One region of the Oceanimonas sp. GK1 genome, then DNA from elsewhere that is predicted to be linked to it. Evidence: predicted binding sites of a transcription regulator. Region 1 holds the regulator's gene; each other region holds the start of a gene.

Region 1 (9,493 bases):
AAAAAGATAAGCGGCCTGCTGGTGCTGGACGAGGAACGGCGCCCGGTCGGGGCCTTTAACATGCACGATTTGCTGCGCGCGGGAGTGATCTGATGACGGTACAAACCCTGTATGGCGCCGTAACCAAAGAGGTCTGGCAGCAACTGAAAGCGGTTCGCCTGCTGATCTGCGACGTGGACGGCGTGCTGTCCGACGGCCTGATTTACCTCGGCAACGAGGGCGAGGAATACAAAAGCTTTTGCACCCGGGACGGCTTTGGCATCAAGGCGGTGCTCAATGCCGGTATCGAGGTGGCGGTGATCACCGGGCGCAGCTCGCGCATCGTCAGTGACCGCATGAGCGCCCTGGGCGTGCGCCACATTTACCAGGGCCAGAGCGACAAGCTGCACAGCTACGGTGAACTGCTTGCCCGCCTGGAGCTCGCGCCGCAACAGGTGGCCTACATCGGTGACGACGTGGTGGACTTGCCGGTAATGCAGGACTGTGGTCTGGGCGTGGCAGTGGCCGATGCCCATCCGCTGGTGCTGCAGCGGGCCGGCTACACCACCCGCACCCCGGGTGGCCGGGGCGCGGTACGGGAACTGTGCGATCTGCTGCTTGATGCCCGTGGCACGCTGGAGCAGGCCGAGGGCATGAGTATATGAGCCGCCAGACCTGGCTGTTTGGTGCCTTGTTCGTGGTGGCCCTGGCGGCCTGGCAATGGTTTGGTAACGACCGCCGAGCGCCGGTCAGTGAGCAGGACTTTCAGCCGGACTTCGTGGCCACCAACCTGACCAGCATACAGTACAACCGGCTGGGGCTGCCCTACCGGGGCATGCAGGCGGAGCATGCAGAGTACTACGAGTCCCTGTCCATGACCCTGATGAAAAAACCTGTTATCTTGCTTTATTCCCCCGATGGCCAGCCCCAGTGGCGGCTGAGCGGGAATGACGGCACCATCAACACCGGCGACAACGCCGTACTCACCGGCAACGTCGTCGGCAAGGGGCTGCAACCGGATGCCCTGGTGGAAACCCTGACCACCGAATATCTGGAAATGGACTTTATCAATAATCGGCTGCGCTCCAACCAGAGGGTGCGGCTGGAAAGCCCGCAATACCAGGCGGAAGGCACGGGCCTGCGAGGCAGGCTGGATCAACAAACGGTGGAATTACTGAATGAAACCCGGGCAACTTATTTCAATCCTTAGTCTTGGTGGCCTGCTTGGCCTGGGTCAGGCACAGGCCAGAGACAGCGATTACCGCCAGCCGGTCACCATCGACGCCGGGCGTCAGCTGGTGGAGCTGGCCGACAACAAGGTCACCTTTATCGACCAGGTGGTGGTCAAGCAGGGCAGCATTGACGTGCGCGCCGACGAGCTGGTAGTGATCCGCAACGAGCAGGGGCTGCAGTCGATGACCGCCAAGGGCAGCCCGGCCACCTACCAGCAAGTGCTCAACAACGGTCAGCCGGTGCATGCCGAGGCCCGGGAAATTCACTATGACATGCGCGCCCGCACCATCACCCTGGTGCAGGACGCCAAACTCAAGCAAAACGACAACATCGTCACCGGTTACCGCATTCGCTACTTTATCGACAAGGAGCAGATGGAAGCCGAAAGCCAGGGCGGCCAGGATCGCGTGACCACCATCTTCCTGCCCGAGCAGGTGCAGGACCTCGATAACCAGGATCAGAACTAAGCATGGCGATACTGAAAGCGCGCGGGCTACAGAAAAGCTACAAGGGCCGCAAGGTAGTGGCCGACGTCAGCCTGACCGTCAACACCGGCCAGATCGTGGGTCTGCTGGGCCCGAACGGTGCCGGCAAGACCACCTCTTTTTACATGATAGTGGGCCTGGTGCAGCGGGACGCGGGCAGCATTACCATCGACGATCAGGACATCAGCCACGAGCCGATGCATGTGCGCGCCCGGGCCGGCATCGGCTACCTGCCTCAGGAAGCCTCCATTTTTCGCCGCCTGAGCGTGGCCGACAACCTGATGGCGGTCTTGCAGACCCGCAAGGATCTGAATGCCGACGGCCGTAACGAAAAAATGGAGCAGCTGCTGGAAGAGTTCAACATCACCCATATTCGCGACAGCTTAGGCATGAGCCTGTCCGGCGGCGAACGGCGACGGGTGGAGATCGCCCGGGCACTGGCGGCAGATCCGCGCTTTATACTGCTCGATGAACCCTTTGCCGGCGTGGATCCCATTTCTGTCATAGACATCAAGAAGATCATTCTGCACCTGAAGGAACGGGGTCTGGGCGTGCTGATCACCGATCACAACGTGCGCGAAACCCTGGACGTATGCGAAAAGGCCTATATTGTCAGTCATGGCCATCGGATTGCGGCCGGGACCCCGGCGGAGATACTGGCCAACGAACAGGTCAAAAAGGTCTATCTCGGCGAACAATTCAGCCTTTGACGGCACCGCGACGCGGTTGATTAGGAAGGACGTTGCAACGAATGAAGCCCACTCTTCAGTTACGCCTTGGCCAACAGCTGACCATGACCCCCCAGTTGCAGCAGGCCATTCGCCTGCTGCAACTGTCCAGCATGGAACTGCAGCAGGAAATCCAGATGGCCCTGGACAGCAACCCGCTGCTGGAGCAGGAGGAGCCGGACAGCATCAAGGTCGACGACAACCGCAACGAAGAGCAGATGGCTTCGGATACCGCCATGGAGCGCAACCAGCTGGGTGAAGATCTGCCCATGGACACCAGCTGGGAAGAGGTGTACACCGCCTCTCCCGTCAGCGGCGGCGCCGGCCTGCCGGAAGGGCTGGAAGACACCGTCTACCAGGGTGAAACCACCGAAAGCCTGCAGGACTACCTGATCTGGCAGATGAACCTGACCCCCTTCAGCGAGACCGATCAGGCCATTGCCCTGGCCATTATCGACGCCATCGACGATGCCGGTTACCTTACCGCCGATATCAACGACTTGCTGCAGGCGGTGTCGGCGGACGAGCTGGACATAGAGGCGGACGAAGTGGAAGCCGTGCTCAAGCGCATTCAGCACTTCGATCCCGTCGGCGTGGCCGCCCGCAGCGTGCAGGAATGCCTGTGCATTCAGCTGGACCAGTTTCCGCCCGACACCCCCTGGCTGGCCGAGGCCCGCAACCTGCTGCTGCAGCACATGGACCTGCTCGGCAACCGGGACTATCGCAGCCTGCAGCGCAAGACCAAACTCCGGGAAGAGGAGCTGCGCGCAGTGCTGGCCCTGATCCAGCAGCTCGAGCCCCGCCCCGGCAGCAGCATTCTTCAGGGCAACTCCGAATACGTTATTCCCGACGTGGTGGTCACCAAACGCAGCGGCGCCTGGGTGGCGGAGCTCAACCCCGAGGCCATGCCCAAGGTACGGCTCAACCAGACCTATGCGGCCCTGGCCAACAAGCCCAGAAACAGCGAAGACGGCCAGTTTATTCGCAACCATTTGCAGGATGCCAAATGGTTCCTCAAAAGCCTTGAAAGCCGAAATGAGACGCTGCTCAAGGTTGCCAATTGTATTGTTGAACAACAACAGGCATTCTTTGAGTATGGAGAAGAGGCCATGAAGCCCATGGTGCTGAACCATGTGGCGGAGGCGGTGGAAATGCATGAGTCCACCATTTCCCGGGTGACCACCCAGAAGTTCATGCACACCCCCAGAGGCGTGTTTGAACTCAAGTACTTCTTCTCCAGCCATGTGGGCACCGACGATGGCGGTGAGTGTTCTTCCACGGCAATTCGCGCCCTGATCAGAAAACTGGTCGGGGCCGAAAACCCGGCCAAGCCGCTGAGCGACAGCAAAATTGCCCAGCTGCTGGCCGACCAGGGGATCAAGGTGGCCAGGCGGACCATCGCCAAGTACAGGGAGTCACTGGCCATTCCCCCTTCCAATCAGCGCAAACGCCTGGTTTAAAGGCAACGACAGAAGGAAGACGTTATGCAAATTAATCTGACTGGACACCATGTCGAAATCACCGATGCACTGCGTGATTATGTAAACAGCAAGTTTTCCCGGCTGGAACGCCACTTCGATCACATCACCAATGCGCACGTCATCCTCAATGTGGAAAAAATGCAGCAGATTGCCGAGGCCAAGCTGCATGTCAGTGGCGGTGAGCTGTTCGCCAACGCCCAGCACGAAAACATGTATGCCGCCATCGATGGCCTCATCGACAAGCTGGATCGCCAGATCATCAAACACAAAGAGAAGCTCAAGCAAAAGTAACCATGGAAGTCGCCGACATACTAAGCAGGGACTGCACCCGCAGTGCAGTTCCCTGCACGAGCAAAAAACGTGCTCTGGAAATCATCAGCGAGCTGGCTGCCGACCACCTCAATATCGGCAGCCAGTCGCTTTTTGACTGTCTGCTGGCCCGGGAGAAAATGGGCAGTACCGGCATTGGCAACGGCATCGCCATTCCCCATGGCCGGATCGGTAATGACAACAAGGCGACGGCCGTACTGCTTACCTTTGCCGAGCCAGTGGAGTTCGATGCCATCGACAATCAGCCGGTCGGTCTGGTGTTTGCCCTGCTGGTGCCGGAGCAGGAATGCAAACAGCACCTTAAAACCCTGTCGCTGATCGCCGAGAAGCTGAGCAACAAGCAGGTCTGCCGGCAACTGCGTCAGGCCGGCAGTGACGAAGAACTTTATCAAATCATGATTTCAGCCTGAGGAGCCAAGATGCAGCTGGTGATTGTCAGTGGCCGTTCCGGGTCGGGCAAGACAGTGGCGTTGCGGGTGCTTGAGGATCTCGGCCACTACTGCGTCGACAACCTGCCGGTGGCACTGCTGCCGGAGCTGGTGCGTCTGCGCCAGGACAAGCCCGGGGCCGTGGCCGTGAGCATAGACGTACGCAACCTGCCCGACAGTCCCGAGCAGCTTGAGGCCTTTCTCGCCGAAGTGCGGGCCATGGACGACGTGCAGCTGTCCAGCTTCTTTATCGACGCCGACAACTCGGTGCTGATCCGTCGTTTTGGCGACACCCGTAGGCTGCATCCCCTGTCCCGCCACAGCCTGACCCTGGACGAGGCCATTCGCGAAGAAACCCACCTGCTGGCGCCGCTGTCGTCGGATGCGGATCTGCGCATCGACACTTCCGCCTTGAGCATTCACGATCTCAGCGAGATCATTCGTGAACGCATTCTCGGCAAAAAGGAAAAGGAGCTGAACTGGGTGTTCGAGTCCTTTGGCTACAAATACGGTGTGTCCAAGGACGCCGACTTCGTGTTTGACGCCCGCTTTCTGCCCAATCCCCACTGGATTGCCGAACTTCGCCCCTATACCGGCCAGGATCAACCGGTGGCCGACTACCTGGGCAGCCAGCCGGAGGTGATGAAATACCTGTGGCAGCTGGAAAACCTGCTGATCACCTGGATGCCCCACCTGGAGCGCAACAATCGCAGTTACGTCACCGTGGCCATCGGCTGTACCGGCGGCCAGCACCGCTCGGTGTTCATCGCCGAACAACTGGCCCGGGTCTTTACCCAGTTGGGCAAAAGCGTGCAACTGCGCCATCGTACCCTGGAAAAACGCCATGCCGAAAATTGAACGCGACCTGCAGATCGTCAATAAACTGGGGCTGCATGCCCGGGCCGCCATTCAGCTGGTGCAGCTGACCCAGCAATTCGACGCCGAAGTGACCGTCTGCAACCAGCACAAACAGGCCCCCGCCAACAGCGTGATGGGACTCTTGATGCTGGAAACCGCCCAGGGGCACGCCATTCGCGTGGTGGCGGAAGGGCCGGATGCCCAGGCGGCCATGGACGCCGTGGCCCGGCTGGTGGCAGATCGTTTCAACGAGTCGGAATAACCCTCAGCCGGACACCGAATGACAGAGCCCGCAGAGCAAAGCAGCACCCCGGATCATCTGGAAACCATTACCCAGGCCCTGAACAGCGGCATGTTCGTGCACGTACGCCGCATGCTGCAACAAATGCGCCCGGGGGACGTGGCCTGGCTGCTGGAATCGTCTCCTTCACCCAGCCGCAAGGTGCTGTGGCAGCTGATCGATCCCGACGACTACGGCGAGATCCTGGAAGAGCTGTCGGAAGAGGTACGGGACGGCATCATTCGGCTGATGGAGCCGGAAAAACTGGCCAGCGCCCTGGAAGACATGGAGTCGGACGATCTGGCCTATGTGCTCAGGGATCTGCCGGAGCAGCTGTTCAATCAGGTGCTCACCGAAATGGACGAGCAGGACCGGCACCGGGCCGAGCTGGCCCTGTCCTACCCGGAAGACACCGCCGGCTCGCTGATGAACACCGAGTTCATTACCCTGCGCCCGGACGTTACCATCGATGTGGTGCTGCGTTACCTGCGCCGCCACAGCGAACTGCCGGAAGGCACCGACACCCTTTATGTGGTGGATCAGCACAACCGCTTGCTGGGGGATATCTCCCTGGCCAGCCTGGTGGTGCAGTCCCCCACCACCACGGTGGCGGAAGCCATGGACACCACGGTAGAAGCCATTCCCCTGACCATGACCGACACCGAGGTGGCCAACCTGTTTGAGCGCCACGACTGGCTGTCGGCCCCGGTAGTGGACGACAGCAACCAGTTGTTGGGCCGCATTACCATCGATGACGTGGTCGATATTATTCGCGAGGAAGGCGAGCACTCCATGATGGGCATGGCCAAGATGGACGACGACGAAGACACCTTCGCGCCGGTGCTGATCAGTGCCCGCCGCCGCTCCATCTGGCTCACCGTCAACCTGGGTACCGCCCTGGTGGCGGCCAGCGTGTCCAACATGTTCGAAGAAACCCTGTCGCAGCTGGCCACCCTGGCCATTCTGATGACCATAGTGCCGTCCATGGGCGGCATCGCTGGCAATCAGACCCTGGCGCTGGTGATCCGGGGCATGGCGGTGGGCCATATCGGTGACAGCAACGCCCGCTGGCTGCTGACCAAGGAAGCCCTGGTGGGCCTCATTAACGGCATGGTGTGGGCCCTGGCCATCGCCGTTGTGGTCAGCCTGTGGAAGGGCAGTTGGGAAATCGGTCTGGTGATCGCCGCCGCCATGTTTATCAACCTGTCGGTGGCGGGCCTGGCCGGCGCCAGCATTCCGCTGGTCATGAAGCGCTTCAATATCGACCCGGCCCTGGCCGGCTCCATGGCGCTGACCACCATCACCGATACCGTGGGCCTGCTGTCTTTCCTGGGGCTGGCCACGCTGATCCTGCTGCACTGAAGCGGGAAGCCAGAAGCTGTTCAGGAGTTAGCTGTAGGCGCCGCTTTAGCCGGCGCAATACCGCAGACCAGCCGACACATCCAAAGCCTGTTGCACAGGCTCTGCCGGCTAAAGCGGCAGCTACCACAACCCCAGTTGCCAGAAATGCCAAGGGCCGCATATGCGGCCCTTCTTACAGCTGACAGCTTATGGCTTACAGCTGGGTTTTACTGTCCGGCTATCTTCATATTGTCGATCAGCACCGAGCCGGTATGCAGGCTGGAGCGGGTTTCCACGTCGGTGCCGATGGCCTGAATGCCGGCGAACATGGTTTTCAGGTTGCCGGCAATGGTGATCTCTTCCACCGGGTAGGCAATTTCGCCGTTTTCCACCCAAAAGCCGGCGGCGCCCCGGGAATAGTCGCCGGTCACGATATTCACGCCCTGGCCCATCATCTCGGTCACCAGCAGGCCGGTGCCCATTTGTTTCAGCAGCTCATCAAAGCTCTGGCCGCTGCTCGATACCGTCCAGTTGTGAATGCCACCGGCATGGCCGGTGACCGGCAGCCCCAGCTTGCGCGCCGAGTAGCTGGTCAGCAGGTAGGTCTGCAGCACGCCGTGCTCAATGATATTGCGCTCAACGGTGCGCACCCCTTCATTGTCAAAGGGCGCACTGGCCAGCCCCTTGTTGAGGTGGGGCTGTTCGTGAATGGAGAGCCAGTCGGGAAAGAGCCGCTCGCCGCAGGCGTCGAGCAGAAAGGACGACTTGCGGTAGAGGTTGCCGCCGCTGATGGCCATTACCAGGTGACCGAACAGGCCCGCCGCTACGTCCGGATGAAACAGTACCGGCGCCTGGGTAGTGCCGATCTTGCGTCCGCCAAGGCGCCCAAGAGTGCGGCTCACCGCTTCGTCGGCCACCCGCTCGGGGGCCCACAGTTCGTCAAAACGGCGGGCCGAGGTGTAGCCGTACTCCCGTTGCATGTCGCCGTCCTGCTCACCGATCAGCACACAGCTCATGCCGTAGCGGGAGCCGGCGTAGCCCTTGATAAAACCATGGCTGTTGCCGTAAACCCGAATACCCACATTGGCGGAAAAACTGGCGCCGTCCGACTGCTTGATGCGCGGATCCCGGCCCAGCGCCGAACGCTCGCAGCGCAACGCCAACTCCATAAAGTCATTCGGATCCATTTCCCGGGGAAAACACAGCTCAAGCTCGGGGGCCTGCCAGGCCAGCTGGTCGGCATCGGCCAGACCGGCGCAAGGGTCGGCGGTGGTGTAACGGGAGATGTCCAGGGCCGCCGCCACGGTACGGGCAATCGCATCGGGACGCAGATCCGAGGTAGAGGCCGAGCCCTTGCGGCCGTCCCGGTAGACGGCAATCCCCAGGGCGCCATCCTTGTTGAACTCGATGTTCTCCAGCTCGGCATTACGGGTGTTGACCGACAGCCCGGTCTGCTTGCTGATGGATACTTCCGCCGCCTCGGCCCCCAGGCGTTTGGCGCTGTCCAGCGCCTGCTCTACCGCCAGTTCAAGCTGGCGCTGTTCGGTGTGAATCTCTTCGGGAGTCATAATGAATTCGCTGGTTCCGTTTGCAGTTAGCATAACAGACCCCTGCGCCCCTTGGGAGAAGCTGGTAGAATAATCGCAACTAACGATTTGCAAGAGAAATGCCATGCGCCATCACGACGACCACCCGGACCACGACGACGACATCGAGTGGGTCAGCAAAAGCGAAATGAAGCGGGAAAGCCACGCCCTGCAGCAACTGGGCATGGATCTGGTCAAGCTCAAGCCAAGCGATCTGGCCAAGGTGCCCCTGGACGATGAGCTCAAGGATGCCATTGCCCTGGCCCACAAGCTGGCCAACAAGCGTGAGGCCCAGCGCCGCCATATGCAGTTTATCGGCAAGCTGATGCGCAGCCGGGACGTCACCGCCATTCGCGAGGCGCTCAACGCCTTTGATCAGAAAAGTGCCGTGGCAAACGCCCATTTTCACAAGCTGGAGCAATGGCGGGATCGGCTGATCAAGGAAGGCGACAAGGCGGTGAACGCTCTGGTGGCCGAGCATCATCAGCTGGATCGTCAGAAGCTGCGCCAGCTGGCCCGCACCGGCCGCAAGGAGCTGGCCGCCGGCCTGCCCCCCAAGGCCTACCGGGAGCTGTTCCAGTACCTGAAGGAAAACCTGACGTCCTGACGGCAGCAGTGTGCCGCTGCGCGGCCACTGGCGGGCAAGCGGCCCCTATTCAGGGACAGACCCGCGCTCCAGACCACAACGCCGGCAATATGCCGGCGTTGTTGCTTTCAGCGAAAGCTTACTGAGTGCCGCCGACCGTCATGCGATCCAGCTTGAG
Region 2 (9,493 bases), 1.5 Mb from region 1:
GGGCGTTATCGGCGATGGAGTGAAGATGCTTAATGGTTTTTTTCCCCGGCGGCACGGCCGCCCGCCGGCCGCAACCCGGTTGGGCCTGGCGCTGCTGGCGTTCATGCCGCTGCTGGCCCAGGCGAACGTGCACGAACAGATTGGCCGCTACGCCGAGGACTATGTGCGCGATTTCGTGGTCGCCGGCCCCCGGGACAAAGTGGAAATCGAGGCCGCCGGCATTGATACCCGGCTGCAGCTGACCGAGTGCCCGGGCATGCTGACCGCCGAGCTGCGCGGCAGCGGCGAGGTCCGGCGCAACACCCATGTGCATCTGCAATGCCATGAAGAGCCGGGCTGGAGCCTGTTTGTGCCGGTACGGGTGCGCATTCTCAAGCCGGTGGTCACCGCCGCCTCCCCCATCGCCCGCAATACCCTGTTGCAGCCGGAGCAACTGCAGCTGAGCTACCAGGACGAGGTGCTGCTGCGCGGTGACGTCTTTGACGATATTCAGTCGCTGCTGGGGACCCGCAGCAAGCGGGATCTGCGCCCGGGCCGCCCGGTGCTTGCCAGCCAGTTGTGCGTGGTGTGCAAGGGCGACAAGGTCACCATAGTGGCCGAAACCGGCGGGCTGTCGATTCGCACCGAGGGTACCGCCGAGGAAGACGGCACCTTCAACGAGCATATTCGTATTCGCAACAGCCGCTCCGGGCGCCAGATTCAAGGGCGGATCAGCGAAGCCGGGGTGGTGAAGGTCGCCCTGTAAATTCTGCTAAAGTTGCCAGTAGATCGGTCGATAACCGAATGACAGCAGCAAATCAGGATTGAATCTTATGGCCATCGACAAGCTTCCTCCCGGCATTCATAACAGCCCGTCGGTCAGCGGCAACAAGTACCCGCAGAAAAACGACGCAACCCAGACCCAGCCCGGCTCTTCGCCTTCGGTCAGTGCCGGCCGGGATGAAGTGACCCTGACCCCGGAAGCCAAACAGCTCAGCCGTATGCAGCAAAGCCTGCAGGCCGGCGGCGACACCGACAACAGCGCCCGGCTGGACGCCATTAAAAAGGCGGTCAATGAAGGCAGCTATCAGGTGAATGCCGACCGGCTGGCGGGCAACATCCTCAATCTGGAACAAGACATAGAGTCCCTGTATTAATGAGTCTTGATACGCTGCTGCAACAACAACAGGAACAACTTCAGCGCCTGCTCGATCTGACCGAGCAGGAGCTTGCGCTTATCGTCAAGCGCAAGGCGCTGGAACTGCCGCCCCTTACCGAGCAAAAGCAACAGCTGCTGCTCGCCATTCAGGCCACCGATGCCAGCCTGTGCGCCCATCCCGAGGTGACCGAACTGACCACCACGTACCGCCCCCGGGTCGATGCCCTGCGTGACCTGATGGCCCGCTGCCAGGACCGTAACCAGGTGGCGGAGCAGGTGCTGGAGCAGTCCCTGGCCGGCACCCGCCAGCTGGCCAATATTCTGAGCCGGCTGCACGAGCGCCAGAGCATGACTTACGATCAGAAAGGCCACACCAAAGGCATCAACAAGGGCGCCGGCTTCAAGGTGTAAGCCGCCCCTTCGCCCGTTACAGCTCGCCCCGCCGCAATCTCTGATAGAGCGCCAGATCCAGCTCCAGCTCGGTGACGTACATGTCGCCGTCGGGGTAGCTGTTGACCACCCGCGCGCCCCGCACCACGCCCCGGCTGGAGCTGCTGACGGTGCCGTCCTGCAGAATATGACTATCGAGCTGGCTGGAACTCGATACCCTCACTCCGCTCAGCTGTTCGCTCAGCTCCCGGTAGGCATCCAGGCGCGAGGCGCGCATGGCGTGCAGCAGTTTCTGCTGATAGTCCCCGGGCCGCTGCAGGCTGATGGGCGCATAACCCACCGCATAAAGATGGCCCCTGGCGGGGGCGTCGGCCGAGCCCTGGCCGGCACAACCGGCAAGGCCGACCAGCGCCAGCAGGGCCAACAGCTTATTTGTCATAACGTCTCCTGATGTGCTCGGGGATCTCGGGACCTCGCGTGTTCAGCATGGCCGCCACCAGGTAGTCGGGCACAAACTGCTGGGCACTGCTGACCATGCCGTGATCCGCCATGGAGATCAGCCGGGCATTAATCAGTTTGCCCCCCAGGGTGTCGCTGATGGTGCCGTGCAGCAGATACTGGGCATTGATGCGCCCGCTCAGCTGACGGTAATCCCGGCTGGTGCTGACATCTCCCTCGGGGGTGATGCGAATAAAGGGCAGCGCCTTGAAGTCCACCACCTTGAGGCCGTACTGATTAAGCTGAAACATCATGGTTTCCGATAACAAGCGGCCGAATTCGTCCTGGCGGGTGTAATCTTCCTGACTGACAAAGCCACTGACGGCAATGCCCGCCTGCCGGTTCATGTTATGGGCCGACGACACCAGCCGGTAGGCCAGCGCCGACATGTGCTGCTGCAGCTGGGTCTGGCCGCCCACCAGTGAAGGGCCGGCCTCGGGCAGGTAGGCGCTGCGGGTGCCGGCACTCATGCGCATGGGCACCCCGTCCTGGCTGTGGCGAGGGGAACGAGCGGGCGCCGGTGGCTCTCCCAGGGCCTGGTGACTGACATAATGAGCCGCATGATCGTGAGGCAGATAGTGGTTTTGGCCGTCAAACCGGGGCTGCCCGGTACAGGCGGACAACCCCAGCACGGCGGCCAGAATAAGGGCTCTGGTCATTCACAGGCTCCCGTTGTTAAAGAAACTGATGATATATCGGCCGCCGGAGCATGAACTTTACTCAGACAGCCGGTGATGGCGGCAAACCGCCCGGCAAGAATTTTGCATAAACCTTGCCATATTCTCACTGGAACCGCGATTTTTTCAAAAGCGGCTCACCGTTTGACAGGATGCGTCCGTGATCAAAAACCCCCTTGCCGTGCTGTTGCTGTTGTTTCCGCTGCTGGCCCGGGCCGACTGGTATCAGGCCGAAGGCTCGGCCCCCCTGAGCCTCGGCGCCGACACCGCCCGCCAACAGGCGCTGGAGCAGGCCCTGAGCGATGCTCTGCTGCAGTCGGGCGCCTCCCTGAACACGGTGCAGTCGGTCACCAACGGCGCCTTTGCCGGCCAGCAGCTGGATATTTCCGCCCAGGGCGAGCTGATGGACTATCTGATCCTCAGCGAGCGCCGGGAGCAGGGCCGGCTGTGGCTGACGGTGCGGGCCGACATCTGGCCCGGCGAGCGCCGCCAGGAACAGTGCGCCGGTCGCTACCGCCCGGGCATGAGCCTGACGCCCATCACGCTGCAGCACCCTCAGCAGGGCGCCACCGGACAGATCTATGAACTGGGCACGGCGCTCACTCGGCGGCTGGCGAGCCGGCTGGAACCCAGCGTCAATATTACGTCTACCCTTGCCCACGGTCTGGACACCGACCCCGCCCTGCCCCGGGAAGCGGGGCTGCGCCGGGGCGGCGACCTGCTCGCCGGCAAACAGCGGTCCCGGCTGCTGCTGAGCGGGGTGATCGAAGACATCAGCATTGAGGATGGCCACTGGACCAAGTGGACCTTTTCCGAGATTCCCCGGGCCTTTCGCATGCGCATCACCCTGGAAGACAGCCTCACCGGCGATGTGCTGCTGCAGCGCCAGTACCAGACCCGCTCAAGCTGGGACTACCGCCGGCACGACAAGGTCAATGTGCATGAACAGGGCTTCTGGCAGTCCGGCTACGGCCAGGCGGTGGAGCAGGTCCTGGCGAACATCGGCCAGGACGTGATCAAGGCCCAGGCCTGCCTGAAGGCGGTGGGCAACATAGTGCAGCAGTCGGAAGAAGGCATACTGATGGATCTGGGCCGGCGGGAAGGCATTCAGGTGGGCGACCGGTTTACCCTCACTCACCGTCGCCAGCTTACCCCGGGCTATTACAGCGAGACCTCGTCAAAGGCCGCCTTTGTGGTGCAGCAAAGCCATGGCGACTACAGCCTGCTGGCCCCGGCCGACGCCGAAGCCAGGGCCATGACGGTGATGCCCGGCGACCGCCTCACCCAGCTGTAGCCCTGCTCGAATAACCGCCAAACGCTCGGCACAACGTTGCGCCACCGGAAGAAATTTGCAATATTGTGCCCGCCTTGTCCCCGTAGTTTAATGGATAAAACAAGCCCCTCCTAAGGGTTAGATGCAGGTTCGATTCCTGCCGGGGACGCCAGGCCTTCGCTGTTTCCCCGCCTTTTCTGTTACATTGGCCCCATCTTGATAACGGGAGCCATTCATGACCAGATCCGTGCTTATTACCGGTTGCGCTACCGGCATTGGCCACGCCGCCGCCCATTACCTGCACCAGCAGGGATTCAACGTCATCGCCTCGGCCCGCAATGAGCAGGACGTGGCGCAACTGCGCCAGCAAGGGCTCAAGGCGGTGCACTTGGATCTGGCCGATGAGGCCAGCATCGAGCGGGGGCTGGAGCAGGCCCTGACGCTGACGGACGGCCAGCTGTATGGTCTGTTCAACAACGGCGCCTACGGCCAGCCCGGCGCCCTGGAAGACGTGCCCACCGCCGCCCTGCGCGAGCAGTTCAACACCAACCTGTTCGGCACCCATCACCTCACCCGGCTGGTACTGCCGCTCATGCTCGGTGCCGGAGCAGGCCGCATTATTCAGAACAGCTCGGTGCTGGGGCTGGTGGCCATGCAATACCGCGGCGCCTACAATGCCAGCAAGTTCGCCCTGGAAGGCTACACCGACACCCTGCGTCTGGAGCTGACCGACACCAATGTGCATGTCAGCCTGCTGGAGCCCGGCCCCATCGAAACCCGCTTTCGTGCCAACGCCAAGGCCGCCTTTCTGCGCCATGTCGATATGGCGCACAGCCGGCACAAGGCGGGCTATCAACAGACCCTGGCCCGGCTGGACAAACCCGGGCCCAGCTCCCGCTACAGCCTGCCGGCGGACGCCTGCCTGCCGCCGCTGCTCCATGCCCTGACCAGTCAAAGGCCCAAAACCCGCTATCCGGTCACCCGTCCCGCCGTGATGCTGGGCTGGCTGCGCCGGCTGCTGAGCGACCGGGCCCTGGATCGGCTGATGCAAAAAGCCGGCGGCTGACACACGACCGCAGCCCAGACACCCTACTCTGAACGGACAGACCCAAAGGGCGGAAGATCATGAAACGGATATTGTCTCTTTTATTGTGGCTCTGGTGCGGCCAGGCGCTGGCGGCCCCCGCCCTGTGGCAGGCCAGCCGGGGCGAGCAGCAGCTGTGGCTGTTTGGCTCAATCCACCTTGGCGACGAACGCCTTGCCTCCCTGCCACCTCCCTTGCTTCGGGCCCTGGAGCACAGTGACCTGCTGCTGCTGGAGGTGGATCCCCTTGCCATTCGTCCCGACAGTTTTGCCAGTCTTATCGAGCGTAATACCGACTGGCGGGAAAGGCTGGGCCGCCGCCTTGCCGGCAAGCTGGCACAGGCCGTGGAGCACAGCGAGCACCCGGCCCTGCAGCAGTTGCCGCCCTGGCTGGCGGCCCTGCAATTGCCCCAGCTCAGGGCCGCCGAGCTGGGCTTTCACCCTGGCCAGGGGGTGGACATGCAGCTGCGGTTGCTGGCCCGGGACCGCAAGCTGCCGGTTACCGGGCTGGAACAACCGGCACTGGTGATGGAGCTGCTGGCCTCCCTGCACCAGCGCGGCCTTGAAGACGACTTTGTCGAGCACAGCCTGGCCGAGCTGAAACAGATGCAGGAACACCTCGACCGGCTGCTCACCACCTGGCTGAGCGGCGACGAACAGGCCCTGCTTGCGCTGTTGCAGCAAGCGCAAAGCCCGGCGCTGACTCGCTTTATCGAGGAAGAGCTGCTGATCCGGCGCAATCACCTGTGGCTGGAGCGCCTGGAGCAACTGGCGCCGGCCCGGGCGCTGATGGTGGTGGGCGCCCTGCACCTTTATGGTGATCAGGGTCTCATTTCCCTGCTGAAGCAGGCGGGCTATACCCTTAACAAAGTTGAGGATACGCCGCTTTATTGATCAGGATCAGCATGGGCCGGGGTGGTCCCGTTAGGATGGGTTCAACGGAGAGCGCGAAAGGAGACAACCCATGGCATTCTGGCTCGATTTAATGTTTGGCAGCGACGTGGGCTTTATGTCCATGATGGTTATCATTGCCACCACCTTGCTGATCAGTTTTTACGCCGGCTATTTCGTCTACAAGGTGATGAAGTCCGATCCCGGTCAAGAAGCCGGTAAATAATCCCACAGGTTAAACAACGGCGGAGCCCGACCTCCTCCTCCCCCGGGTTCCGTCGTTTCCCCCTTCTCTGCATTTGCTTATACTGCGGCTAATCCCTGATACAAGGAGCCGCGCCATGAGCCATTCCGACCGGTCGCCCGACTGGTCGTCCTTTCTTGATGAACTGGACGGCCTCATCCCCATTGAGCAGGACACCCTGGCCACCGGGCAGCGCAACGGGCGGGACGCCGACGCCCTGGCCGAACGCCGTCGCGCCGCCGAATCCGAGGCCGAAGCCGCCGAGCCCGGCCTGTCTCTGGACAGCGTGGTGCTGCTGCGCCCCGACGACATCGTCAGCTACAAAAAGCCCGGTGTGCAGGACGGCGTGTTCAAAAAGCTGCGCCTGGGCAAATACCCCTGCGAGGCCCGCCTCGATCTGCATCACCACAGCGTGGAGCGGGCCCGGGATGCCCTGCTGAACTTTATTCGCGCCTGCCTGCGCCAGGATATCCGCTCCATGATAGTGGTGCATGGCAAGGGCGAACGCAGCCAGCCGCCGGCCCTGCTCAAGAGCTATGTTTCCGGCTGGCTGCCCCAGTTGCCGGAGGTACTGGCCTGCCACAGCGCCCAGCGTCAGCACGGCGGCAGCGGCTGCCTTTATGTGCTGCTGCGCAAGAGCGAACAGGCCAAACAACACACCCGCGAGCGGCTGCAAAGCCGCCAGGGCTGACTTTTTTCGCAAGGATCACGCCATGTCTTATTCCTCACTGGAACAGCATTTTGAACGGCTGCACCACCTGCAGCACCTGGGCGCCATCTGTGGCTGGGATCAGGCCACCATGATGCCCGCCGGCGGCAGTGAAGCTCGAGCCGAAGCTCTGGGCACCCTGGCGGTGCTGTGCCACCAGCAGTTGCAGGACGAACGCCTGGCAGACTGGTTTGAACGGGCCGGGGGCGAACCGCTGGCACCCGAACAACAACAGAGCCTGGCCGAAATGCGCCGGGCCTGGCGCGATGCCACCCTGCTGCCGGCAGATCTGGTGCGCGCCCGCTCCCTGGCCGGCTCCCGCTGTGAGCATGCCTGGCGCAGCCTGCGTCCGGCCAACGACTGGGCCGGCTTTCTGCCACTGTTCGAGGAGGTGCTGGCGCTGTCCCGGGAAGCCGCCGCCGCCCGGTCCGACGCCCTCGGGCTGTCCCGTTATGACAGCCTGCTGGAGCAGTATGAGCCGGGCATGCGCAGCCAGCGCCTTGATGAGCTGTTTGGCGAGCTGGACGGCTGGCTGCCGGGGTTGATCGCCGAGGTGCAGGAGAAGCAGCGGGGGGAAACCGTGCTGCCGTTGCAGGGCCCCTTTGCCACCGACCGGCAAAAGGCGCTGGGGCTGGCGGTCATGGGCTGGCTCGGCTTTGACTTCAACCACGGCCGGCTGGATGTGAGCGTCCATCCCTTTTGCGGTGGCGTCAGTGAAGACGTGCGCCTGACCACCCGCTACGACGAGGCCGACGTGGCCCAGGCGCTGATGGGCATTATTCACGAAACCGGCCATGCCCGTTACGAGCAGGGGCTGCCCGCCGCCTGGCGCCGGCTGCCGGTGGGCCAGGCCAGATCCATGGGGGTGCATGAGTCGCAGAGCCTGTTTTTTGAAATGCAGCTGGCCCGCCATCCGGCTTTTCTCGCCCGCCTGTCACCGCTGCTGGCGCAGCACTTTGGCGACCAGCCGGCCTTTGCGCCCGGCAACCTGGCCCGGCTTTACACTCGGGTACAGCCAGGGCTGATCCGGGTGGATGCGGACGAAGTCAGCTACCCCGCCCATGTGATGCTGCGCTACCACATCGAGCGGGATTTGATCGAGGGCAAACTGGAGGCCCGCCACCTGCCCGAGCGCTGGGATCAACTGATGCAACACTACCTGGGGCTCAGTACCAAGGGGGATGACCGGAACGGCTGTCTGCAGGACATTCACTGGACCGACGGCAGCTTTGGCTATTTTCCCAGCTACACCCTGGGCGCCCTCTACGCCGCTCAGCAGGCGGAAGCCATGCAGCAACAGCTCGGCCCCTTTGAGCGCGTGCTCGAGGCGGATCTTCCCGCCGTGTTTGACTGGCTGGAGCACCATATCTGGCGCCATGCCAGCCTGTTGTCCACCGAGGCGCTGATGACCAAGGCCACTGGCCAGGCACTCAGCGCCACGCCCTTTCGCCGCCATCTGGAGCAACGCTACCTCGGCTGATTCAGGCTATGCTGAAATACGGGCCGCAGGGAAGCAGGCCAGGGAGGGCGAACAGTGGATGAAACCAAGCCGCGCCACCAGCTGGTGGTATTTTACGACGGCTCCTGCGAGAGCTGTATTAAAGACCGGGCCCGCTACGAACGCTGGGCCGGCGACAAGGGCAGAGACATCTGCTGGTTTGACATTACCGACCGGGAAGAGGTGCTGCTGAGCCTGGGGATCAGCCCCCAGCAGGCGCTGCAGGAGCTGCATGTGCAAACCGCCGGAGGTGAAATCTACTCTGAGCTGGACGCCTATATTCTGCTGATGAAACGGGTTCCCCGGCTCAGGCCCCTGGCGCTGCTGATTGGCCTGCCGCTGATCCGCCCGGCGCTGTCCCGGCTTTATCGCCACTGGGTGCGCAACCGGCTGGAGCGGGAAGGCCGGCTCTGACGCCACAGTGACAGCCCAGCCGGCCTTGGGCATAATCGATTAACCACACCTCAATCCGCGGGAGTGCCATGCGTTACGCCCATATCACCGGCTGGGGCAAATGCCTGCCACCGGCCGTGCTGAGCAATGACGGTCTCAGCACCATACTCGATACCTCCGACGACTGGATTCAAAGCCGCACCGGCATTCGCAACCGGCGCATCGCCCACGTCAATACTTCCCACATGGCCACGGTGGCGGCCCGCCACGCCCTGGCCGCCGCCGGCCTTGAGCCGTCACAGATTGACGGCATCATTCTGGCCACCGCCAGCCCCGACAGCCTGGTGCCCAGCGCCGCCTCGGCGGTGCAGCGCAACCTGGGCATTCAAGCCGCCGCCGTGTTTGATCTCAACGCCGCCTGCACCGGTTTTCTCTATGCCCTGAGCGTGGGCTCGGCGCTGATCAAGGCGGGCAGCATGAAGCGGCTGCTGGTGATCGGCGCCGAGCGGCTGACCCACTACCTGGACTGGACCCGGCGGGACACCGCCGTGCTGTTTGGCGATGGTGCCGGTGCCGTGGTGCTGGAAGCCAGCGAGCTGCCTGCCGGGCTGCTGGCCGACAAGCTGGGCTGCGACGCCGAAGCCCGGGACATTCTGGCGGTCCCCGACTCGGGCACCAGCCGCACGCGTTTTGCCCATG
Region 3 (9,493 bases), 1.5 Mb from region 1:
CCATCTGTAACGCCGGAAGACAAAGTAATATTATCACCCGACTTGGCTTCCCCTTTGACAACGATTTCCACACCATCCACCTTGATTGGCTGACCGGGCACATAGGCTTGTGCTGGCGTCACCTGAGGATCACCATTTTCATCCTTGTAGCTGACACTGACTTCCATGGTGCCGGCGTTATCGGTAAACGTCAGTCCATAGGGGTGACCGTCATGAAAGCTGCCTTTATCTTTGATCTTGGCTTGTTCAACATTGAGAGAGCCTTGATTATCCTTGTCGTATTCAACAGTGAAATCCCCTTTGGGATTAGGCACACTGCCAAACACCAGCTCACCGCTGTGGTTAATGCCGACCCTTACCTTATCGCCCACCACCATGTTGCGTTCACCACCGTCGCCACTATAAGTCACGGAGCCATCGGGCTGGCGCACAAAAGGTGAGCTGTCGGTCTGAAAACCACCGAAAATATACTGGCCAAATTCGTCCTGGGTATTGGCCAGGTCCAGCATTTCATCGATACGGCTTTGCAATTCTTCCTTGTAAGCATCCCGCTCCAGCTGAGTAATGGAGCCATTGTTTGCTCCCAGCATGATCTCCTTTACCTGCTGGGTAAGCGTTTCGGCGGAGCTCAGTGCCCATTCTTCCCGGCGCAGGCGGTTTTCCGCCAGGTTGATGTTGTTCTGATACTGATCAAGCTTACGCAGCTCCTGCTTATAGTTGAGGATGCCGTTGGCCGCAACCGGATCGTCGCTGGCGTGCTCCACCCGCTTGCCGGAAGACATCTGCCCCAGTTGCTGGTTGGCTTCCGAGGTGCGGCCACTGATGTTGTTCAGGTTGCGCTGAATAAACTGAAAACTGGCAATGCGCATCATGGCTCCTTAGCGGATCTGCAACAGGGTGTTCATGGTTTCGCTGGCGGTGGACACCACCCGGGCCGCCGCCATGTAGGACTGCTGAAAACGCAGCAGGTTGGCGGCTTCCTCGTCGAGGTTGACCCCCGAGGTGGACAGCATGCGATCGTAGGACTGATCGTACGCCGCGCCTGCCGCTTCCGCCTTGACCCCCTGGTTGCGGGTCATGCTACCAATGCCCACGGCGGTCTGGTTCAGGCTGTCGGTGACGGTGGACTTGCCGTTATTGAGCCACTTTTTATTCTGCAGCTCGGCAAAGGCCAGGGCGTTCTGGTTATTACCCGAACCACTGGCCTGGCGGATTTCAAACTGGTCAAATAGTTTGGGATCACCTTCCAGAGTCAGCTCAATATCGCCAAAGGTAATCTTATCGTTTGCATCTGGTGTACCACTGAACAGTGAGGCCCCGTTGCCATCGAGCACGTTATAAACCAAACCACCAGAACCGTCATCTTCGACTTTCAACATAACCGGATAAACAGGTGGACTAGCTGGCGGCGTATTTACCAGGCTCACAGAGACTTTGGCGGTGCCGGTATTATCCCCATCGGGGCTGACCATCAGGGAGCCGGAAGCGGCAATCTGATCACCGGTATTGAGCTTCAGCTCCAGATCAATGGCGCCCTGGCGGGTGGGCTGCACCAGCATTTCGTCATTGGTTGCCGGCTCGTCGGTCAGCGTCAGGCTGAAGCCCAGTTTATCGCTCATATCCAGCACCTTGGCGTTGGGATGCGCCGGATCGACCGGATTGGCTGCCACCGCTGATATGGTGTACTGCTCTCCCGTGGTCACATCGGTCAGCAGGTATTGATCACTACCCTGGTATTTCAGGCTGTACTCCCCGCCGGTGAGCTTGCCGGTATCGGTAATTTCCACCTCGCCGGTGACATTGGGATTATTGCCCACAAAGCGCTTGGCCATGTCTTCCGGGGCATTAATGTCGTTAAACATATTGAGGCCGGCATTACCGTTGAGATCAACGCCTTGTGTCTGAATCTTGTTAAAGGCGTCGGCAATGGCGATGGCGGTTTTGCCCATGTCGCTGAGGTTGGGGCCCAGCACCTGATCGCGGTAATGAAACAGGGCGCCCATTTCACCGCCCAGGGCCTGGCTGCCCTTGATACGGGTGCCCTGGCCGTTACTGTTGGGGGCTACCAGATACAGTTCGGTTTGCTTGTGATCCGGCGAGCCGGGCCGCACCTCCATTTGATAGGCCTGGTTGCCGGACACTAGCGGCTCGCGCCCGCCCAGCATCACCGAAATCATGCCGTTATTATCCTTCAGGGTGGTGATGTGCACCTGCTGGCCCAGCTCCTGAATAAGACGGTCCCGCTGATCCAGCAGATCGTTGGGGGTGCCGTTCTGGCCCGCATTAAGAATTTGCTGGTTAAGATCGGCAATGCCGGCGGTGATCGAGCTGATGTGATCGGCCCGGGATTCGATATCCCGGTTCTTGATCATTTGCTCCTGCTCCAGCGAGCTGTAGAACTCGTTGAAGTGATCAACAATGTCCTGGGCATTGGCCAGCATCAGTTCCCGGTTGCCCAGGTTGCCCGGGTTGTCGGCCACGGCGTTAATGGCACCGTAGAGATCATCCAGGCTGCTGGCCAAGCCGGCATTGACGCTGGTCATGGTCTTGTCGAGATAGCTGAGGTGATTATAGAGCGCCTCGGCCCCGGCCTTTTCGGTGTTGTTGACCAGCACATCCCGAAAGGCGTATTCCTGATACATGCGGGTGACGTCGGTCACTCGGGTGCCGGTGCCGTAAAAATTGCCCCCCGAGAACATGTGCAGGGTGGTGGCCTGCTCGGCCCGCTGCCGGCTGTAGCCTTCGGTGTTCACGTTGGCAATGTTGTGACCAGTGGTGGCCAGCTGGGCCTGGGCCGCCAGCAGCCCGCTCACCCCGGTTTGGTACATATCAACAGCCATGGTGTGTCCTTATGCTTGTGAGGCCAGCCGGTTGACGGTATCGAGCACCGCCGCAAGCTTGCTGGCATAGTTCGGATCGGTGGCGTAACCCGCCTGCTGCAGGGCCTGAAAATATTGCCGGGGGGAGCCGGTTTGCTGCAGTGCCTGGTTGTAGCGGGGGTTCTCGTTCAGAAACTGCACATAGTCGTCAAAGCTGTCGTTAAAGGAGGCATAGGATCTGAACGGCGCCTTCACCTGCACGGCAATGCCCTGCTCGTATTCCAGAGTGCTGACCCAGGTTTTCTGTGCTTTCCAGCTGTTATCGGCCTTGATGCCAAAAAGATTATGGCTGGACTCGCCATTTTTTCTGCCGATGATTTTCTTGCCCCAGCCGGTTTCCAGCGCCGCCTGGGCCAGCATGGCCTTGGGATCCAGCCCCAGCCGCTCCCCCGCCGCCGTGGCCGCCGGCAACAGCCGGCGCACGAAGTCTTCCGGCGAGTCAAATTTTTGTCCGGCCGCCAGGACCACGGCGTCTTCAGATGGGTTTTGCGCCGTCTTCAGCGGCGGTTTGGGCTTGTCGCTCTCGCCTGCGCTTTCTTCCGGCGGACGCACCACCTTGCCATGAATGCGGCGCACATTATCCAGGCTGAAATGGCGCGCTTCGGGAGCCGCCTTGGCCTCTTCACCGCCGCCGAGCTGGCGCACGATAAGATCCGACAATCCCAGGCTGCCCTGACGGCTGAGCTCGCTGCTCATCTGCTGATCGTGCATGTCCTGGTAGAACTGGGTGTAGCGGCTGTTCATGGGGCTGTCGGCTTCAAACACCTTGTTGGCATCCCGCATCGACTTGAACAGCTGCTGGGTGAACAGGCTCTCGAACTGACGTGCGGCCTCATCCAGCGCCTTGCCCCTGTCCTTGGCAAAGCCCTGCTGCCGCAGCCGGTCCAGCCCCTGAATGTCGTTGGCCAGCAGGCTGTTCTGCACGCTGTCGATGTTTTTCATGCCTTGCCTCCGCTCACCCTGTGCCTGTTAAATAATCACCAGTTCACCCTGAATGGCGCCCGCCTGACGCAGGGCCTCCAGTATGGCCACCAGATCCCCGGGGGCCACGCCCACCTGGTTCACCGCCCGCACCAGATCGTCCAGGGTGGTGCCGGTATCCAGCTTGAACATGCGGCCGTCCTGCTGCTCCACATTGATGGTGGAGTTGGGCACCACCACCGTCTCGCCGCCGGCCAGGGCATTGGGCTGGGACACCTGGGGATTTTCATTGATGGTAATAATGAGCCCGCCATGGGTGATGGCCGCCGGCTTGAGCTGCACCTGCTGGCCAATCACCACGGTGCCGGTACGGGAGTTGACGATGATCTTCGCCGCTTCGTCGGCCACATCCACGGTCAGGTTTTCCAGGGTCGACAGAAAACTGACGCGCTGACCGGTGTCCCGGGGGGCATAAACGGTGACCGAGGTGGCATCCAGGGCCTGGGCGCTGGCGGGACCGAGCAGGTCGTTGATCACCTCCGCCATGCGTTTGGCGGTGGTAAAGTCGGGCCGGTGCAGGTTAAAGGTAATGGTGTCGCCCCGGCCAAAGGAGCTGGGCACTTCCCGCTCCACCATGGCGCCGCCGGGAATGCGCCCCACGGTCGGCGTGTTGATCATGATGGAGGAGCCGTCGGCCCCTTCGGCGCCGAGGCCCCCCACCACTAGGCTGCCCTGGGCCAGGGCATACACCCGGCCGTCCACCCCTTTCAGAAAGGTTTGCAGCAGGGTGCCGCCGCGCAGGCTCTTGGCCTCGCCGATGGCCGACACCGTAATGTCGATGGTCTGGCCCGGCTTGGCAAAGGGCGGCAGCTCGGCATGCACCGCCACCGGCGCCACGTCGTTCATCTTGGGCCGCAGGTTGTCGGGCACGGTAATGCCGAAATTGGTCAGCATGGTGCGAAAGGTCTGCTGGGCAAAGGCGTTGTTGCGCTCGCCGGTGCCGGGCAGGCCCACCACCAGGCCGTAGCCCACCAGCTGGTTGGCGCGCACCCCGGCCACCGAGCTGATGTCCTTGATCCGCGCTGCCTGGGCCGGCAGCGCCAGCAGACACGCCAGCAACAGGCCGCTCAAGAATTTCATGCCGTTACTCCTAGAAGGGGAACCAGGGGCTGTTAAAGAACTTCGCCAGCCAGCCTCGGGACTGGGTATTGGCAAAGTCTCCGGTGCCGCCGTAGTAAATGCGGGCATTGGCCACCCGGGTAGACTCCACCCGGTTGTCGGAGCTGATGTCCTGGGGCCGGATCATGCCGCTGATGCGCACATATTCCTCGCCGGTGTTGAGCATCAGCCACTTCTCGCCCTGCACCATCAGGTTGCCGTTGGGCAGCACCTGCGCCACGCTCACGGTAATGCTGCCCTGCAGGCTGTTGCTCTGATTGGTGTTGGCCTGACCGTCGAAGTCGTTATTGCTCGACATGCTGGCGGTCACCGGGTAGCCGGCCACATTAATGGCCTGACCACCGATGTTGAGGGGGTTGATGTTCAGGCTGCTGTCCTTGGCCTGCTGGGTCGTGGCCCGTTTCTGGGCCCGGGTCGACTCGGCCAGATCCACGGTAATGATGTCCCCTACCCGATGCGCCTTGATGTCGGAATACAGGCTGTTGGCGTAGTTGTCCTGAAAAATGGCGCCGTTGGGTTCCAGCTGCTCGTGGCCGGGGCCCGGCATCACGGGAGCATAGTCCGGATCGTCCGGCTTGGGGGTATAGGGCGTGGAGCTGCAGGCCGCCAGCAGCGTGGCCGAGCTCAGGATCAGGACAAGTCGCATGGCGGCCTCCGGTTACAGCTGCTGGTTCACGTAGGCCAGCATGTCGTCCACGGCGGAGATCACCTTGGAGTTCATTTCATACACCCGCTGGGCCTGGATCAGGTTGACCAGCTCCTCGGTGACGTTGACGTTGGAGGTTTCCAGCATACCCTGCTTGAGGGTGCCAAACCCGTCGGCGCCGGCAATGCCCTGCAAGGGCGCGCCGCTCGACTGGGTGGCCAGATAGAGGTTTTCCCCCTTGGGCTGCAGGCCGGCGGGGTTTGCAAAGTCGGTGACGATGATCTGTCCGATCACCTGCCCTTCGGCCTGCCCGGCCAGCTGCACCGAGACCTCGCCGTTGGTACCCACGCTGATGCTCTGGGCGTTTTCGGGGATCTGCATTTCCGGCAGCAGCGGATAGCCGTTGCCGGGCGTCACGATAATGCCTTCTTCGTTGAGGGCAAACTGGCCGTTACGGGTGTAACCGGTGGTGCCGTCGGGCAGCAGTACTTCAAAAAAGCCGCGGCCGTCGATCATCACGTCGAGAGCATTATCGGTAGTCTGCACACTGCCCTGAGTAAAGGTTTTCTGGGTGGCCACCACCTTGCTGCCCGCCCCCAGCATCAGGCCCGACGGCAGGTTGCTGTCGGCAGTGGCCCGGCCCCCAGGCTGGTGCACGTTCTGGTAGAGCAGATCTTCAAAAATAGCCCGGCCCTTCTTAAAGCCCACGGTACTGGCGTTGGCCAGGTTGTTGGAGGTCACGGAAATGTTGGTCTGCTGGGCATCGAGCCCGGTTTTGCTAATCCACAATGCGGGGTTCATTCTGCTCTCCTTTAGCCAATGCGCAGCAACTGGGCATGGGCCTTGTCGTTCTCTTCGGCGTGACTCATCATTTTCAGCTGGGTTTCAAAGCGCCGTTGCAAATCGATAAGGTGGGTCATCTCGGCAATGGGGTTGACGTTGCTGCCTTCCAGGGCGCCGGCAATCAGCTGTACCTGGGCCGAGGCGGGCTCGGCTTCACCGTCCTTGCGACGGAACAGGCCGTCATTGCCTTTTTCAATCTGCTCAAGGGCGGGCAGCACGGTTTTAATGCGCTGCAGCTCGGCGCCGCCATCGGCGGGCTCGCCTTCCAGCCGGGCAAAGATGGTACCATCCTTGTTGATCTCCAGCTTTTCCAGGGGCAGCGGCAACACGATGGGGTTACCGCCGTCATCCAGCACGTTCTGGCCGGTGCTGGTCTGCAGCAACCCTTCCACCGACACCTGCAGGTTGCCGAAACGGGTGTAGGCCTCGGTGCCATCCGCCGCTTCTACCGCCAACCAGCCGTCACCGGCCACCGCCACGTCAAGTTCCCGACCTGTGGTCTGAATGGGGCCGGCGGCAAAGTTTTGCCCCGGCCGCTCGGTCATGGCAAACACCCGGCTGGGCAAGCCTTCACCAAAGGCCTGCATGGCCCGGGCCTGCTCCAGATCGGCACGAAAGCCGGTGGTATTGGCGTTGGCCAGGTTGTTGGCGCGCAGGGCCACGCTGTGCATGTTTTCCTTGGCGCCCGACATGGCGATATAAAGCAGGTGATCCATTTCAGCTCCGCTGTTGGCCGATGGGGTAATGGCGGGATTAATGCAAAATTGGTGCCATTGAAATGCGGTGAGGGGTGAGGAGAGAAGCGTGAGTGAGTAGCCTCACGCCTTATCCCTCACGGTTTGTATTAGCGGATTTGCAGTATGGTCTGCTGCAGGGTGCTGTTTACTTCCAGTGCCCGGGAGTTGGCCTGGAAGTTGCGCTGGGCAGTGATGAGATCCACCAGTTCGCTGGTCAGGTTGGTGTTGGACTGCTCCAGCGAGGCCACGCTCACCTTGCCGAAAATACCGGTATTGGGCTGGCCGGTTACCGCATCCCCCGACAGCAGGGATTCGCGCCACTGGGTATCGCCAATCTGGGTCAGGCCCTGCTCGTTGGGAAAACGGGCCATGGCCACGATCCCTAAGTTCTCGGTGCTGCCGTTGCTGTAGGTGGCCTGCACCAGACCATCGGCGCCCACGTCCACCTTGGTCAGCCGGCCCACGGTATTGCCATCCTGGCTGTTGGAAGTTACTTCAAAGGGGCCGGAGTTAAGGGTCGCTGAAGTGATATTAACATCTATGGTCTGGGTGGGATCCGAGCCATTGGTAAAGCCCAGCGCATTAGTGGTGAGGCTGCTAGGGATCGGAGCCGTCAGCACACCACTGTTGTCAAATTCCAGCTGGGTAGGTGCCCCAACTGCATCGGCGCCATCCACATACACATACATCTGCCACTGGTTAGTGCCCGCCGGTGCGGTGCTATCCTTGACAAAATACTGAGTCAAGGTATGGGTGTCACCCAGAGAGTCGTATATTGTCATCGAGGTCGACGAGGTATAGGTCGCCGAGTTGGTCGGATCAAAACTGGCCGGATCTACCGCTCCCGCCTTAACCGGCAAATTAAGGCCGGTATTGACTTCGCTGGTCGCCTGGGGCTCGCCCGCCTTGTCGGGAATGCGCAGCGGCTGAGTGCTGTTCAGGCCCAGACCCGCCGGCGTACCGTCCTGGTTGGCCCGGTAGGTCTGCAGGTAATGCCCCTGGGAGTTGGTCACATAACCTTCGTCGTTCAGACGAAAGGCGCCGGCCCGGGTAAAGGTGCGATCCAGCGAGCCCACTTCGTTGGACATCACAAAAAAGCCGCTGCCGTTAATGGCCATGTCCAGGGAGTTGTTGGTGAACTGCATCGCGCCCTGGTGGAACTGCTGGGACACGGCGGCGGTCTGCACGCCGCTGCCGGACTGGGTTTTGGCGTTGGCAAAAATGGAGTTGGCATACACATCGGCAAACTCGGCGCGGGATTCCTTGAAGCCGATGGTGTTGACGTTGGCAATGTTGTTGGCGGTCACGTCCAGATCTTTCTGGGAAGCGTTGACGCCGCTGAGCGCAATATTAAAAGACATCGGTTCTCCTTACGCCGCCTTGCGGCTGGCTATTTCCAGAATTTGATTAAGGGGCAGGCCGCCCAGGCCCGCCAGGTTGACCAGAGTCGGGCTGTCGGCACTGCCCAGGGTCACGCTGTTGACCCGGGCAAAGGCCAGGGCGCTGAGCTCTTCCCGCTGGCCGTCGATCAGCCCACTGACCTTGATCTTGTACTTGCCGGTGGCCGCCGGCTCGCCGGCATCGTTCAGGCCATCCCAGGTGAAATTGACGTTGCCACGCTGATCCCCTTCCAGCGGAATGGTGCGTACCAGCTCGCCTTTTTCGTTCTCGATGCGGATCATGACGTTGGAGGCCCCCGAACCGGCCACCACCACCCCATCCACCGGCTCATTGTTGTCCCAGTAGGTCATGGCGCTCGGCACCAATACCTTTTGCCCCACCAGGCTGGAGGCCTGCAGCGCCTGGCTTGAAGTCATTACTTCGCTCAGTCCGCCCAGCTGCTGGCTCATGTTGTTGATGCCGTCGGCGGTGGTAAAGGACGTCATCTGGGCGATCATCTGGGAGTTGTCCGCCGGCTTGAACGGATCCTGATAGGCCAGCTGCTGGGTCAGCAGGGCAAAAAAGTCTTCCTGCTCCAGCTGGGCCCGGCTGTTATCGGCGGCCTTGTCCGCCGGGCTCTGCTCTCCCGGCCACTTGAGGCCGTTAAGGTAGTCGTTATTCACCTGCATGGCTTATCACCCCTTGCCCAGCCGCAGGGTCTGCTGCAGCATCTGCTTGGCGGCGTCGGCCACCTGCACATTGGTCTGGTAATTGCGCGAGGCGCTCAGCATGTCGGTCATTTCTTCCACCACGTTGACGTTGGGCTTGTAGATAAAGCCCTCGGCGTCGGCCAGGGGATGATCCGGGTTAAATTCCTTTTGCAGGGGTTTGTCGGTTTCGACAATGCC

What was found. Region 1 encodes sigma-54, which starts transcription at its own class of promoters, with help from an activator protein. Its sites were predicted from a motif close to TGGCACNGTTTTNGCTT; they were not measured.
Region 2: the regulator sigma-54 is predicted to act here: its motif matches at 2,788-2,804, upstream of GU3_RS14000 (FlgO family outer membrane protein).
Region 3: the regulator sigma-54 is predicted to act here: its motif matches at 7,225-7,241, upstream of flgF (flagellar basal-body rod protein FlgF).

Annotation. Positions count from the first base shown of each region.
Region 1 covers NC_016745.1:904,014-913,506, reverse strand. Annotated here, with positions in the region: gene GU3_RS04315 (KpsF/GutQ family sugar-phosphate isomerase) at 1-93, shown strand, start outside; gene kdsC (3-deoxy-manno-octulosonate-8-phosphatase KdsC) at 90-644, shown strand; gene lptC (LPS export ABC transporter periplasmic protein LptC) at 641-1,189, shown strand; gene lptA (lipopolysaccharide transport periplasmic protein LptA) at 1,158-1,679, shown strand; gene lptB (LPS export ABC transporter ATP-binding protein) at 1,682-2,407, shown strand; gene GU3_RS04290 (RNA polymerase factor sigma-54) at 2,449-3,885, shown strand; gene hpf (ribosome hibernation promoting factor) at 3,910-4,197, shown strand; gene ptsN (PTS IIA-like nitrogen regulatory protein PtsN) at 4,200-4,646, shown strand; gene rapZ (RNase adapter RapZ) at 4,656-5,522, shown strand; gene GU3_RS04270 (HPr family phosphocarrier protein) at 5,509-5,784, shown strand; gene mgtE (magnesium transporter) at 5,803-7,164, shown strand; gene pmbA (metalloprotease PmbA) at 7,371-8,711, opposite strand; gene yjgA (ribosome biogenesis factor YjgA) at 8,815-9,336, shown strand; gene tldD (metalloprotease TldD) at 9,455-9,493, opposite strand, start outside.
Region 2 covers NC_016745.1:2,959,829-2,969,321, forward strand. Annotated here, with positions in the region: gene flgA (flagellar basal body P-ring formation chaperone FlgA) at 26-745, shown strand; gene flgM (flagellar biosynthesis anti-sigma factor FlgM) at 813-1,136, shown strand; gene flgN (flagellar export chaperone FlgN) at 1,136-1,549, shown strand; gene GU3_RS13995 (LPP20 family lipoprotein) at 1,566-1,967, opposite strand; gene GU3_RS14000 (FlgO family outer membrane protein) at 1,957-2,685, opposite strand; gene GU3_RS14005 (flagellar assembly protein T N-terminal domain-containing protein) at 2,864-3,997, shown strand; tRNA gene GU3_RS14010 (tRNA-Arg) at 4,074-4,148, shown strand; gene GU3_RS14015 (SDR family oxidoreductase) at 4,212-5,042, shown strand; gene GU3_RS14020 (TraB/GumN family protein) at 5,102-5,953, shown strand; gene GU3_RS16865 (DUF3149 domain-containing protein) at 6,024-6,176, shown strand; gene smrA (DNA endonuclease SmrA) at 6,292-6,885, shown strand; gene GU3_RS14030 (carboxypeptidase M32) at 6,908-8,383, shown strand; gene GU3_RS14035 (thiol-disulfide oxidoreductase DCC family protein) at 8,438-8,815, shown strand; gene GU3_RS14040 (ketoacyl-ACP synthase III) at 8,884-9,493, shown strand, end outside.
Region 3 covers NC_016745.1:2,947,768-2,957,260, forward strand. Annotated here, with positions in the region: gene flgL (flagellar hook-associated protein FlgL) at 1-869, opposite strand, end outside; gene flgK (flagellar hook-associated protein FlgK) at 879-2,840, opposite strand; gene flgJ (flagellar assembly peptidoglycan hydrolase FlgJ) at 2,850-3,821, opposite strand; gene GU3_RS13930 (flagellar basal body P-ring protein FlgI) at 3,849-4,940, opposite strand; gene flgH (flagellar basal body L-ring protein FlgH) at 4,951-5,625, opposite strand; gene flgG (flagellar basal-body rod protein FlgG) at 5,638-6,426, opposite strand; gene flgF (flagellar basal-body rod protein FlgF) at 6,438-7,184, opposite strand; gene flgE (flagellar hook protein FlgE) at 7,313-8,566, opposite strand; gene GU3_RS13955 (flagellar hook assembly protein FlgD) at 8,576-9,274, opposite strand; gene flgC (flagellar basal body rod protein FlgC) at 9,281-9,493, opposite strand, start outside.